3 regions of the Mycetocola sp. 2940 genome follow, and region 2 is predicted to be linked to each of the others. Evidence: predicted binding sites of a transcription regulator. Region 2 holds the regulator's gene; each other region holds the start of a gene.
The links. Region 2 encodes LexA, which represses DNA repair genes until DNA is damaged. Its sites were predicted from a motif close to TCGAACANNTGTTCGA; they were not measured.
Positions count from the first base shown of each region.

Region 1 (4,098 bases), on a different contig from region 2:
GGTCCGTCGGGCCGGGGCGGTCCGTCGGCTTGGGCGTCGGCCTTCGCGGCGGCGGCGCGGCGTCGGGCGCGGTCGAGGGGGGATTTGCTGCGCAGCGGGATCGGTTTCTGGTCCGGGTCGACGGTCGGCGGTGGCACGGCGAAGTAGGTGGTGCCGTCGCGGATGATTTTCCAGCCGTTGTTGTGGATCAGCATGTGGCATCGCCGGCACATCAGGATCCCGTCGGCGAGGTCGGTTTTACCGTCGTCGGCGACCCATTCGTCGATGTGGTGCGCTTCGGTGTAGGACGGTGGCCGGTCGCAGTCGAGGAATCCGCAGCCGCCGTCGCGGATGGCCAGGGCGATGCGTTGTTTCGTGGTGAAGCAGCGTTGTTCCCGGCCGACGTCCAGCGGGGTGCCGGCCTGATCGACGGTGACCACGGTGATGCCGCTGATGCAGATCTGCCGGTCGATGAAACTGCCGGGGACGGCGTCCCCGGTCTCCTCGAAGTAGCCGTTCCCGGTCGCCGTGGTGGTTCCGGTGTCGGTTCCGGTGGTGGTTCCGGTGTCGGTCGATGCGGGTGCGGTACTGCTGGGCAGGTTGTCTTTGGTGACGATCACCCGGACGCCAGGCTGGCGGGAACCGAAGGCGAGGGTCCTGTCGGCTTCGGAACCGGCCTTGAGCAGGTCGATCATCAGGTCGAACACGATCTGGTCGTTGCTGCGGCTGTCGGTGCGCAGCTTCTCCGCCCTCGCGGCCTCGTCCGGGTCGACGAACCGGGGCCCGCCGCGGCGCGGCCGCATCGCGGAACCGACGATCGCGTCGACCCAGGCGGCGGACTCCTCATCGAACTGCACCCACGCCGTCCGGGCGCCCTCCCGGGTGCGGCTGAACCGCCAACTCCGGTTCTCGTAACGCTGGTCCCAACGGATCTGCACCCCGGCCGGGTCGATCTCGTCGCGCAACTGCCGGGCCCGCCGGCCCAGCTCGTCGGCGTTCACCCCGGCCGCGTCCGTGACGATCTCCACCGCCGCGGCCCGTAACGTCTCAGCGTCGACCCGGTCGTTCGGCTCGCCCAGGCCACGCATCACGATCGTCACCGCCTCGGTCCGCAGAACCCCGTCCCGGACGGCCCGGGTCAACGGTTCATGCCACGGCAGCACCGGCCGGGCCGGCGGCAACGATGGCTCCGCACCGGGTTCGGCACCGGGGTCGGCACCGGGTTCGGCACCGGGGTCTGTTCCGGTGCCGGTCTCGAACAGTGCAGCACCAGCCGGGCCTGTGCCCGGGCCGGTGGGGTACCCGGCAGCGGCGGCGGTGGCGGCATCAGCCTCGCCCATCGCCCCGCCGAGCTTCACCTGACGGAACGCCTCACCCCGGGTCGACCCGGTCAGCCGCTGCATCATGTCGACCGCGGTCCCATCGCCGGTGGACTGCGCCAACCCGGCATAACCCAGCGCCCGCTCGGACCGTTTCGCGATCACACCGGCACCGGCGGCGAGGATCGCGTCGAACTCCGACCGGGCCCGCGCCGCCTCCGTCAGCAACGCCTGCACCTCACCGTTGTCGGCCCGGTCGATCAGCACCGTCAACGGCACCGCGCCTGCCGAACCCGACACCGCAAGTCCCGACACCGCAGTTCCCGACACCGCAATTCCCGACACCGCAGCACCGGTTAACGAAGAACCGGTACCGCGGAACTCCGCGATACCGGCCGACGAAGCGCCCAGAGAGCCGGGCGCCGCCTGGAGCTCCTCGGCGACCCTGCCCTCGAACACGGCCAACCGATCGGACACACGCAGTGCGACCTCCCGGACCTGCTCGGACATCTTCGCCATGCCCCCATTCTACCCAACACCCACCGACATTCGCAGATATGTTCGATACAACTGTGGATAACCCGAGCCACACCGCGAGCTGCTGCCTTTGCAGTGATCGACCACTTGACCTTGCCCGGCTTCAGACCCCCGCAACCCCAGCATCCCGCGGGAGATGGGCCGCTTGCGATAATGGGGCCATGACATCCGACATGCCAGCCCTGCCTCTGAACGACGGACACTCCATCCCGCAGATCGGCCTCGGCGTCTACAAGGTCCCCGAGGACTCCGTCGCGGATGTCGTCACGACGGCCATTGACGCCGGGTACCGTCATCTCGACACGGCGACGCTGTACGACAACGAGCGGGGCGTCGGGGAGGGCATCCGGCGGTCCGGAATCGACCGCGACGAGATTTTCGTGACCACGAAGGTCTGGAACTCCGACCACGGGTTCGACAGCACGATGCGCGCTTTCGAACACAGCATGGAACTGCTCGGGCTCGACCTGCTCGACCTGTACCTCATCCACTGGCCGGCACCCACCCAGAACCGCTACGTCGACACCTGGCGCGCGCTCGAACGGCTCCAGACCGAAGGGCGGGTCACCTCGATCGGGGTCAGCAACTTCCATCCCCACCACCTCGACCGGCTGTTCTCCGAGACCGGCATCGTGCCGGCCGTCAACCAGATCGAACTCCACCCGTGGCTGCCGCAGCGCGAAGCGCGGGCGTTCCATGCCCTGAACGGCATCGTGACCGAAGCATGGTCGCCGTTCGCCCGCGGGGGCATCCTCGCCAATCCCACGCTCGACCAGATCGCCGGAAAGCACGGCGTCAGCGCCGCCCAGGTGGTGATCCGCTGGCACCTCCAGCTGGGAAACGTCGTGATCCCCAAGTCGGTGACACCGTCGCGCATCGCCCAGAACATCGACGTGTTCGGTTTCGAGCTCGACGACGACGACCTCGCCGACATCGCCACCCTCGAATCGGGTGAGCGCACCGGTCGCGACCCCGACGACCTGGACTGACGAGGCCGGGCTCAGCCGAGTGCAGCCCGGACCTGCGGCAGCACCTCGGTGGCAAGCAGCTCGATCGACCGCATCACGAGCGCGTGGGGCAGACCCGACCAGTCCATCTGCAGGCAGTGGCGGTCGTAGTTCAGGTGACCGTGCAGGGCGACGATCTTGTCGGCGACTTCGTTCGGGCTCCCGGCAAAGATCGCCCCGCGCCTCGCGGTCTGCGTGTCGTACCCGAGCCGGCTGGGGGCGGTGAAACCCCGCTCGGCCGCGATCTTCGTCATCGACGTCTTCCAGTACGGGAAGAAGGTGTCCTTCGCCTCCTGGCTCGTCGGGGCGAGGAATCCAGGCCCCGAGACGGCCACCTTCAGGCCGGATGCCGCGTGCCCGGCCTTCTGCGCCGACTCACGGTACAGCGCTGCCAGCGGCGCGAACTGCTCAGGATAACCACCGATGACGGCATAGTTGATCGGCAGGCCGAGGTAGCCGGCGCGCATCGACGACTCCGGGTTGCCGCCGGTAGCGATCCAGATGTCGAGCTTCCCGGCGTGCGGGCGCGGCAGGATCAGCGCGTCGTCGAGGGCGGGGCGGAACCTGCCGCGCCAGGTGACCCGCTCGTTCGCGTTCAGAGCGAGCAGCAGGTCGAGTTTCTCCTCGTACAGGTCGTCGTAGTCGGCGAGGTTCGCCCCGAACAGCGGGAACGACTCGATGAACGAGCCCCGTCCGGCGGCGAGCTCGACCCGGCCGCCGGTCAGCAGGTCGATGGTTGCGAATTGCTGGAACACCCGCACCGGGTCCTCGGTTGACAGCACCGTCACGGCGCTGGAGAGGCGGATGCTGTTCGTCACGGTCGCCGCCGCGGCGAGAACCGTGGACGGTGAACTGATCGAATACTCCGGTCGGTGATGCTCGCCGATGCCGAACCAGTCCAGTCCCGCCTCGTCGGCGAGCCGGATCCGCTCGATCGTCTCAGCGAGCTGTTGCGCGGGCGGGAAGAGCGCGCCCGTTCCCGGGTCGGTGGGGATGTCGCCGAAGCTGTACACCCCGAGTTCCATGGTCACGACCGCGATGCTTCCGGGCGGCGCTTGGCACGCCGGATATAACCGCCCTTTTCCAGTCCGGCTTCGATCTCGAACCGGTTCTTCAGCGGGTTGCGCCCCGCAGCGAGATAGAGCAGCGGGAACAGCATGCCGTAACGCTGCCATTGCCGCTTGTGCACGGCTTCGTGCTCGAGCACGTCGTCTGAGACATTCGTGCTGGTCAGGTAACAGCCGCCGACACACGAA
Region 1 covers NZ_JBEPSK010000019.1:26,326-30,423, forward strand. The annotation lists gene ABIE24_RS16405 (HNH endonuclease signature motif containing protein) at 1-1,817, opposite strand, end outside; gene ABIE24_RS16410 (aldo/keto reductase) at 1,997-2,824, shown strand; gene ABIE24_RS16415 (LLM class flavin-dependent oxidoreductase) at 2,836-3,867, opposite strand; gene ABIE24_RS16420 (Fe-S oxidoreductase) at 3,870-4,098, opposite strand, start outside.
Region 1: a site for LexA is predicted at 1,848-1,863, ahead of ABIE24_RS16405 (HNH endonuclease signature motif containing protein). Genes of this name have one in related genera too.

Region 2 (4,098 bases):
CCCCCCGGTGCCGGGCGGTCGATGCCGGGCGGCGGTGCCGGGCGGCGGTGCCGGGCGGACGGTGCCGGGTGGGCGACGCGAAAGACGCGGCGCCGTCGGCTCAGTTGCTGGAGTACTGCTCCGGAATGGCGATTCGCTGCCCGGGTGAGACGGTCGAGCTGTCGAGTTGGTTCAGGCGCATGACGTCGGCGATGACATCACGGGGATCGGCCTCGGGCGCGATGCTCGACGCCAACTGCCAGAGCGACTGGCCGGACTCGATCGTCGCGTATTCGAACACGACAGAACTCGGGCTTGACGTCGCAACGGCGGGAAGGGCGTTCACCCCGAGCCAGGCGGCGACCGCGATCAGCGGAGCGGCGGCGAGCGACGTGAAAACGACGCGGCCACGGCGGGTGAGGCGGATGCGGCCGGTGCCCTCCGGGGCTTCTGCTGCGGCGCGCGACGCAACCACGGGCGACGGTCGCATCGCTGCCTGACGGGACGAGAGTGCCGGGCGGATCGGTGTGATGACTGCTGTGCTCATGGTGTGCCTCCTGCGTTGCTGACGGTGCTCAAGCGGTGGTTCGGAGTGTTCGTATCCGACTCCCGGCCGGGGGAGCCGGATACGAAGCTGTGTTCCGAATATATATTCGATTGTTCGAACATTCAAGTGCGTATTCGTACTTTCATGAATTCTTTTCTCGACACACTCGAACAGATGTTTGCTGCGCGGGGGTGCCGGGTCTAGAGTTCTGCTGATGGTTGATACCCAACCAGCGACCACTGACATTGGCCGGCAACGCCCGCCAGACGGGAGTGACATGACGCTCAATAAGAGAGATGCCGCTGGTACGGCTGGGTCTCCCGGCACAAAGGCCAAGCGGGTTCTCGCCGACAAGCCGACCACCCGGCGGCGCAAAAGTCTCAGCGAGAAGCAGCTGGCCATCCTCGACGTCATCCAGCGCTCCGTGAGCTCCCGCGGTTATCCGCCGAGCATGCGCGAGATCGGCGATGCCGTCGGCCTGGCATCCCTGTCGAGCGTCACCCACCAGCTCAACCAACTCGAACTGAGTGGCTACCTTCGCCGCGATCCCAACCGCCCGAGGGCCCTCGAGATCCTCATCGACCTGCCCTCGCCCTCCGCGGAGGTCGACTTCGAGAACACGACGCCGGTCGGTGACGCCGCGATGGTTCCGCTCGTCGGCCGGATCGCCGCCGGTGTGCCCATCACGGCAGACCAGCAGGTCGAGGAAGTCTTCCCTCTCCCCCGGCAGCTCGTCGGCAAGGGAGAGCTCTTCATGCTCAAGGTGTCAGGCGAGTCGATGATCGACGCCGCAATCTGCGACGGCGACTGGGTCGTCGTCCGCCAACAGCAGACGGCCGAGAACGGCGACATCGTCGCAGCGATGCTCGACGGCGAGGCCACCGTGAAGGTATTCCGCCAGCGCGACGGCCACACCTGGCTGCTCCCCCGCAACTCCAGCTTCGAGCCCATCCTCGGCGATGAAGCCGACGTGCTCGGCAAGATCGTGGCGGTCCTGCGCTCCGTCTGACGCCAGCATCAACACCGTGCTCCGGCGAAAACGGTCAAAGATCGACGCGATCCTTGACCGTTTTTGACCGAGCAACGCCGCATACAGCCGATCGCGACCGAACAGCAGCCCGGTCAGGACGTCCGGGCGAACTCCGAAACCTGGGCGGCGAGCTCCTCGGATGCCATCGCGCGCACGTGGGTGCCCTCCTCGAGGTAGTCGAGGTGGTCGACCCGTCCGCGCCGGTGCAGCATCGAGATCACATCGCCGCGGTCGTACGGCACGAGGAGGTCCAGTTCGACCGAAGGGCTCGGCAGAAGGTCGCTGAGTGCTGCCAGGATCTCCGGGATGCCCTCACCCGTGCGTGCAGAGGCGAAGATGGCGCTCGGCTCGAGGCCGCGCAGGAGCAGCCGGTCGTCTTCGTTCACGAGGTCGCTCTTGTTGAAGACGACGAGCTCGGGGATGTCGCGGGCGCCGACGTCACCGATGACGTCGCGGACGGTCATCAACTGGGCCGCGGGGTCGGGGTGCGATCCGTCGACGACGTGCACGATGACATCCGCTTCGGCGACCTCTTCGAGGGTTGACCGGAACGCTTCGACCAGCTGGTGCGGCAGGTTGCGGACGAAGCCGACCGTGTCGGAGATCGTGTACAGCCGGCCGTCGTCGGTCTGGGTGCGCCGGACCGTGGCGTCGAGCGTGGCGAACAGGGAGTTCTCGACGAGCACGCCGGCCTTGGTGATCCGGTTGAGGAGGCTCGACTTGCCGGCGTTGGTGTAGCCGGCGATGGCGACGGACGGGACCTCGAAGCGGTGGCGGTTCGCCCGTTTCGCTTCGCGTGCGGGACCGAAGCCCTTGATCTGCTTGCGGAGTTTCGACATCCGGGTGTGAATACGGCGGCGGTCGAGCTCGATCTTCGTCTCACCAGGTCCGCGCGAACCCATTCCGGCCCCGGCGCCACCGACCTGTCCACCGGCCTGGCGCGACATCGAATCACCCCAGCCGCGCAGACGCGGGAGGAGGTATTCGAGCTGCGCGAGTTCGACCTGCGCCTTGCCCTCACGGCTCTTGGCGTGCTGGCTGAAGATGTCGAGGATGACGGCGGTGCGGTCGATGACCTTCACCTTGACGACATCCTCGAGCGCGCGTCGCTGGCTTGGCGCGAGTTCGGTGTCGGCGATGACCGTGTCGGCGCCGAGCGCGGCGACGATGTCGCGGAGCTCATCGGCCTTGCCCTTGCCGAGGAACGTGCTCGGGTCTGGGTTCGGCCGCCGCTGCAGCATGCCATCGAGCACGACGGCTCCGGCCGTCTCTGCCAGGGCGGCGAGCTCGCGGATCGAGTTCTCGGCATCCTGCAGGGATCCCTGCGAGTAGATGCCGATGAGCACGACGTTCTCAATGCGCAGCTGCCGGTACTCGACCTCGGTGACGTCTTCGAGCTCGGTCGACAGGCCCGCGACGCGGCGGAGCGCCTGCCGGTCCTCGCGGTCGAGCTGCTCACCGTCGTGGCCGGCATCAGCGGTCGCGCCGAAGCCGGAATCGGTGTCGAGCGCTTCGGCCTTGCCTGAACCGAACAGGGAGTAGCCGGATGCGCGTGTCTCCGCGTTCCGAAGCACGCGCGTCACGGCGTCGTCGCCGTCGGGAAGATCTGTGGTGTCGCTTGGGGTGGTCATCAGAGTTAACCCTAACGCGTGCGGTCGAGTAACGTTCGGGTATGTCCAGCGATCACTATTTCACCGGGGTGCCCGCCACCGAACTCAAACTGCGGACCGTCACGGTGCATCTCGCCGGCGCCGACCGCGAACTGACGACGGCCAACGGCATTTTCAGCCCGGGCCGCATCGACCAGGGCACCCAGGTGCTCCTCAGCGAGACACCCCGCCCTCCCGCGACGGGGAACATCCTCGACCTCGGCTGCGGCTGGGGGCCGATCGCCTTCACGATCGCTTTCGCGTCGCCGGATGCCACGGTGTGGGCCGTCGACGTCAACGAACGGTCGCTGGAACTGGTGCGGATGAACGCTGAGAAGCTGGGGCTCACGAATGTGCGCGCTGTGCTGCCCGACCAGGTGCCAGCGGACCTCGTCTTCGATTCGATCTGGTCGAACCCGCCGATCCGGATCGGCAAGCAGGCCCTGCACGAGATGCTCGAGCACTGGCTCCCCCGGCTCTCGCCCGGCTCCGACGCCTGGCTCGTGGTGCAGAAGAACCTCGGCGCCGACAGCCTGCACCGCTGGCTGCAGGAGCAGCTCGCAGAGACCTTCGACGTGACGCGCGAGGCGATCAGCAAGGGCTACCGCGTGCTGCGCGCGAGCCGGCACAGCGACTGAGCTCAGCCCAGCTGGAGTGTTCCGGTGTAGACGAGTTCTGCGGCGCCGCTCAAGCCGACGTGCTCGCCGTCCTGGGTTGCGAACATCCGCACACCGAGGGTTCCGCCGGGCACATCGACGCGCCACTGGTTCGGCGCTGTCGGACCAGCCCAGTGCCGGGTCGCCAGCGCTGCCGCAGCGACCCCGGTTCCACAGGACAGCGTTTCCCCGCTGCCGCGTTCGTGCACCCGCATGGTGATCCGGCCGACGCCGTCG
Region 2 covers NZ_JBEPSK010000013.1:35,079-39,176, forward strand. The annotation lists gene ABIE24_RS14440 (LysM peptidoglycan-binding domain-containing protein) at 101-526, opposite strand; gene lexA (transcriptional repressor LexA) at 804-1,535, shown strand; gene hflX (GTPase HflX) at 1,649-3,187, opposite strand; gene ABIE24_RS14455 (class I SAM-dependent methyltransferase) at 3,229-3,843, shown strand; gene dapF (diaminopimelate epimerase) at 3,846-4,098, opposite strand, start outside.

Region 3 (4,098 bases), on a different contig from region 2:
GGAGAGAATGATAGTGGCATCAATACGGTGATAGCAGGGGGACACGCCAGAATTCACACCACAGAGGAGCGGAATATGAACGACCAACTGGTCGAGCAGCAGCGAGGAATCAAGGAACAAGCGCGCCGTGTGCTCGAAGAGGCGTTCCCGAACAACGATGACAACCTCTTGCGGGAACTGGTCAGCGACACGTTCGTCAACCACGAGGCACCCCCGGGGACGCCGCCAGGGCTCGGAGGAATCAGCTTCTACATGCACATGCTGGCGGCGGCGTTCTCCGACCAGCGGTGGGAGATCCACAAGGTGCTGGCCGAAGGCGACACGGTGGTCATGTACTGCACGCACAGCGGTCGGCACACCGGCGACTTCTTCGGGGTGCCGGCCACCGGGCGCGCCTTCGCCTACAAGCAGATGCACATGGTTCGCGTCGTGGACGGCAAGGGCGTCGAGCACTGGGCGGTCCGCGACGACGCGTCACTGATGCGTCAGCTCACCGAGGGGAATGGCTTGTCTGCGAGACCTTGACGCGTCCACGGAGGTCAGCTCAGAACAGCATCGGCTGTTCCGTCGCCGGCAGGATGCGGGCACCGGTGGAACCGTCGTCGCTCGCGAATGCGACGCGCTCGCCCGCGTCGTTGCGGAGCATCCCGAGCGCCTTCGACCGGATACCACCCGTCGACGGGTCTTCGCGACCGCGCTCCAGCCCGTGGGCGCGGATGAGCGGCGAGATCCTCGCCGCGAGCCAGCTGCGATACTCCTTCGGTGCGTACTGACCGCGGGCGTAGAGCGCGGTGTATTTCGGGACCAGTTCCGGATGCTGTCGCTCCAGCCAGTGCATGAACCACGGCTTCACGCCGGGTTTGAGGTAGAGCGAGGTGAACAGGACGCTCGTGCCCCCGGCGTCCTTCACGCGGCGAAGCGCTTCGTCGAGGTGTGCCTTCGTGTCGGTGAGGTAGGGCAGGATCGGCATCAGGAAGACGCTGCAGTCCAGCCCTGCGTTGCGGACCGCAGTGACGGTGGCGAGCCGGGCCTTTGCCGACGGGGTGCCCGGCTCGATCGACTTCTGCAGTTCGTCGTCATAGATCGCGATGGACATGGCCAGGTCGACGGGAATTGTCTGGGCAGCCTCTGCGAACAGGGGGAGGTCGCGCCGGAGCAGTGTGCCCTTGGTGAGGATCGACAGCGGAGTGCCCGACCGGGCGAGCGCGTCGATGATGCCCGGCATGAGGGCGTAGCGCCCTTCTGCCCTCTGGTATGGGTCGGTGTTGGTGCCGAGGGCGACGGGGAACTGCCCCCAGCTCGGCTTCGCCAGCTCTTTGGCGAGCACGTCGGCGACGTTGATCTTCACGACGACCTGGTTGTCGAAGTCGGCGCCGGCGTTGAAGTCGAGGTAGGTGTGGGTGGGGCGGGCGAAGCAGTTGTGGCTCACGACGCCGTTGGCGATGAAGTCACCCGTTCCGGTGGTGATGTCGATCATGTCGATCTCTTCGCCCAGGTCGTCGATGGCCACGACCTGGAGCTTCGCGTCTGAGGCGACTTCCGAGTTCTCAATCGTGTTCTCAATCGCGTTCTCAATCGAAGTCACCCTGCTGAGACCCTGGATCCCTAGCCCCGCGAGGCCCGTGTCGAGGGTCAGGTACGGGCGTTGTGTTCCATCCCCCGCCGGCCTGACGTATTTCCAGCCGCGCTCCGTGAGGAACCGGTGGTCCCCGCTCGCGACAATCTCGGTGCCATCAGCGAGGGTGATGCGGTAGGCGCGTTTGATGGTGGCCCAGGAGGCGAGGACGGTGGTGGCAACGTAACGCCGATAGCGGCCCTCGGTCCGCGTGCCCATGATCTCGTCGCCGACCTTCACTGATTTCAACGGTTTCTGCCGTCCATCGGCCATGAGGATGAGCGTGTCGGGATCGAGGCAGTACACACAGGCGTGGCTGCAGCCGCGGTACGGGTTGATCGTCCAGCCGAAGGGCATCTGCGACTGCCGCGGAACCCGGTTGAGCGCGGACTTCGCCAGCACCTCGTGGAACGTCACACCGGCGAACTCGGGCGTCTGCACGCTGCGCACCAGGTTGTTGAGTTTCGCAAGCCCTGGCAGCGCGGAGGGTTCCTCCGTGCCGAGCTGCTGTCCATCCCACCGCATGGAGCAATTAGAACATAGATTCGAACGGAGCCGGGGAGAATCGCCCACCTGTGAACAAAACGGTCCCGTGAACCTCCGGGGAGGCGGCGTACGATTTCTGGTGCGAAGCGCTCTCAGAGTCCGCGCCGCTCAGTTCAGCCGAGCCGCGAGCATCAGCAGTCCGGCCCCGACCAGCCAGAACACACCGACGAAAACGGCGTCCCGCGGCCGTAACGGCAGGAGGTGCCGCTCCGTCCGCGTGGGGTACGCCCCGAACGCACGCGAGTCCATCGCGAACGAGACCCGCTCGGCATGGCGGATCGCGCCCGCGAGCAGCGGAACGACGTACCCGAAGGCACGACGGATGCCGGCAATCGGTCCGCGTCCCCCTGCGACCCCCCGCACGCGGTGGGCCTGCCGGATGAGGTCGAGGTCGTGCCGGAACCGCGGCACGAACCGGTACGCCGCGAGGGCCGTATAACCGACACGGTATGGCACGCGCAGGTGCTGGACCGAGGCGCGGACGAGCTCCGGTCCGGTGGTGGTCAGCCCCGGGATGAGCGCGAGCGCCAGGACGGCGCCGAGCCGCAGGGCCGTCGCCAGACCGATCAGCCAGGCGCCGAGGAAGAACCGGTACTCGCCGACCTGGAAGACGAGAGGCGTCGTGTCGACGAGCGAGGCATCCGTCCACAACCCGAAGCTGAACGACAGCACCAGCACAAGGGCCGGCAACCCGACCACGAGCAGGACCGCCTGGCGCGGGGTCAGCCGGGCGCCGATCAGGATCGTGACGATCGCGAACACGAGGAACAGCAGCGGCGTCCACACCTCACGGGCCACCAACAGCACGGCCATGAACGGCAGCGGGGCGGCGAGCTTCGACAGCGGGTTCAGCCGATGGAGGAAGAATCGTGGCGGCGCCGTCACCGCCGCGTACGGGTCGGCTGTCATGCCGGGCTCCCCGGCAGGTCGGCCATGCGGGTGACCGATCGCCACGACGCGTGGTTCTCGACAGTGCGCATCGCGCGCGCCAGGGGTGGCAGGCGCAGCCCGGCGCGGTCGATCAGCTCCTCATCGCCGAGGATCTGGGCCGTCGGGCCGAAAGCCAGCAGGCGTCCGGAAGCGAGCACGGCGACGGAGGACGCGTACTCGGCGACGAGCTGCAGGTCGTGGGTGGCGGCAACAACCGTCCGCCCGCCCCGATTGAGCGCGGCGAGGAGCGCCAGCAACTCGTCCGCGCGCTCCCGGTCCTGGCCGAAGGTGGGCTCGTCGAGGATCAGCACAGGCGCGCCGGTGACGAGCGCCGTGCCGACCGACAGCCGGCGCTTCTGTCCACCTGAGAGCAGGAACGGATGCGCGTTGCGAAGCTCGGTGAGGCCGAACCGATCGAGGATCCCGGTGACGGCCGCCTCGATGCCGGCGGCGTCGAGCGACGCACCGGTCAGCCGCAACCCGTGCGCAAGTTCGTCTTCCACGGTGTTCTCGAGAAACTGGTGCTCCGGGTTCTGAAAGACAAAACCGATGTGCGCGGCCAGGGCACGCACATCGCTCGTCGCCGGGTCGAGGCCTCCGACGCTGATCCGGCCGCGCGGCGGCGCGACGACGCCGGCGATCGCCTGCACGAGGGTGGTCTTGCCCGCACCGTTGGTCCCGATGACCGCGGTGAAGTCGCCTTCGGCGATGTCGAGCGAGACGGCATCCAGCAACCTGCTCTTACCGCGAACGACGCTGAGGTCCCGTACCCGGATGGCGACTTCCGTGGCGCGACGAACCGACGCGGGAGTGACCGGCTCGGGGAGCGAACGGATGCGGTCGAGCGCGGCCGCGAGCTCCCCGCCGGTCAGCGGAAGCGGGTTGACGTGCACCCCGGCGTGGTGGAGCCGCAGCGCCGCGAGGGTCGCGACGGGCAGCCAGACGCCGAGCGCCGCGACCTGATTCGCACGCTCGACGAGCACCTCCCGGGTCGGACCGTCGAGCGC
Region 3 covers NZ_JBEPSK010000002.1:377,008-381,105, forward strand. The annotation lists gene ABIE24_RS04205 (ester cyclase) at 76-525, shown strand; gene ABIE24_RS04210 (Rv2578c family radical SAM protein) at 545-2,140, opposite strand; gene ABIE24_RS04215 (energy-coupling factor transporter transmembrane component T family protein) at 2,270-3,070, opposite strand; gene ABIE24_RS04220 (ABC transporter ATP-binding protein) at 3,067-4,098, opposite strand, start outside.
Region 3: a site for LexA is predicted at 2,149-2,164, ahead of ABIE24_RS04210 (Rv2578c family radical SAM protein). Genes of this name have one in related genera too.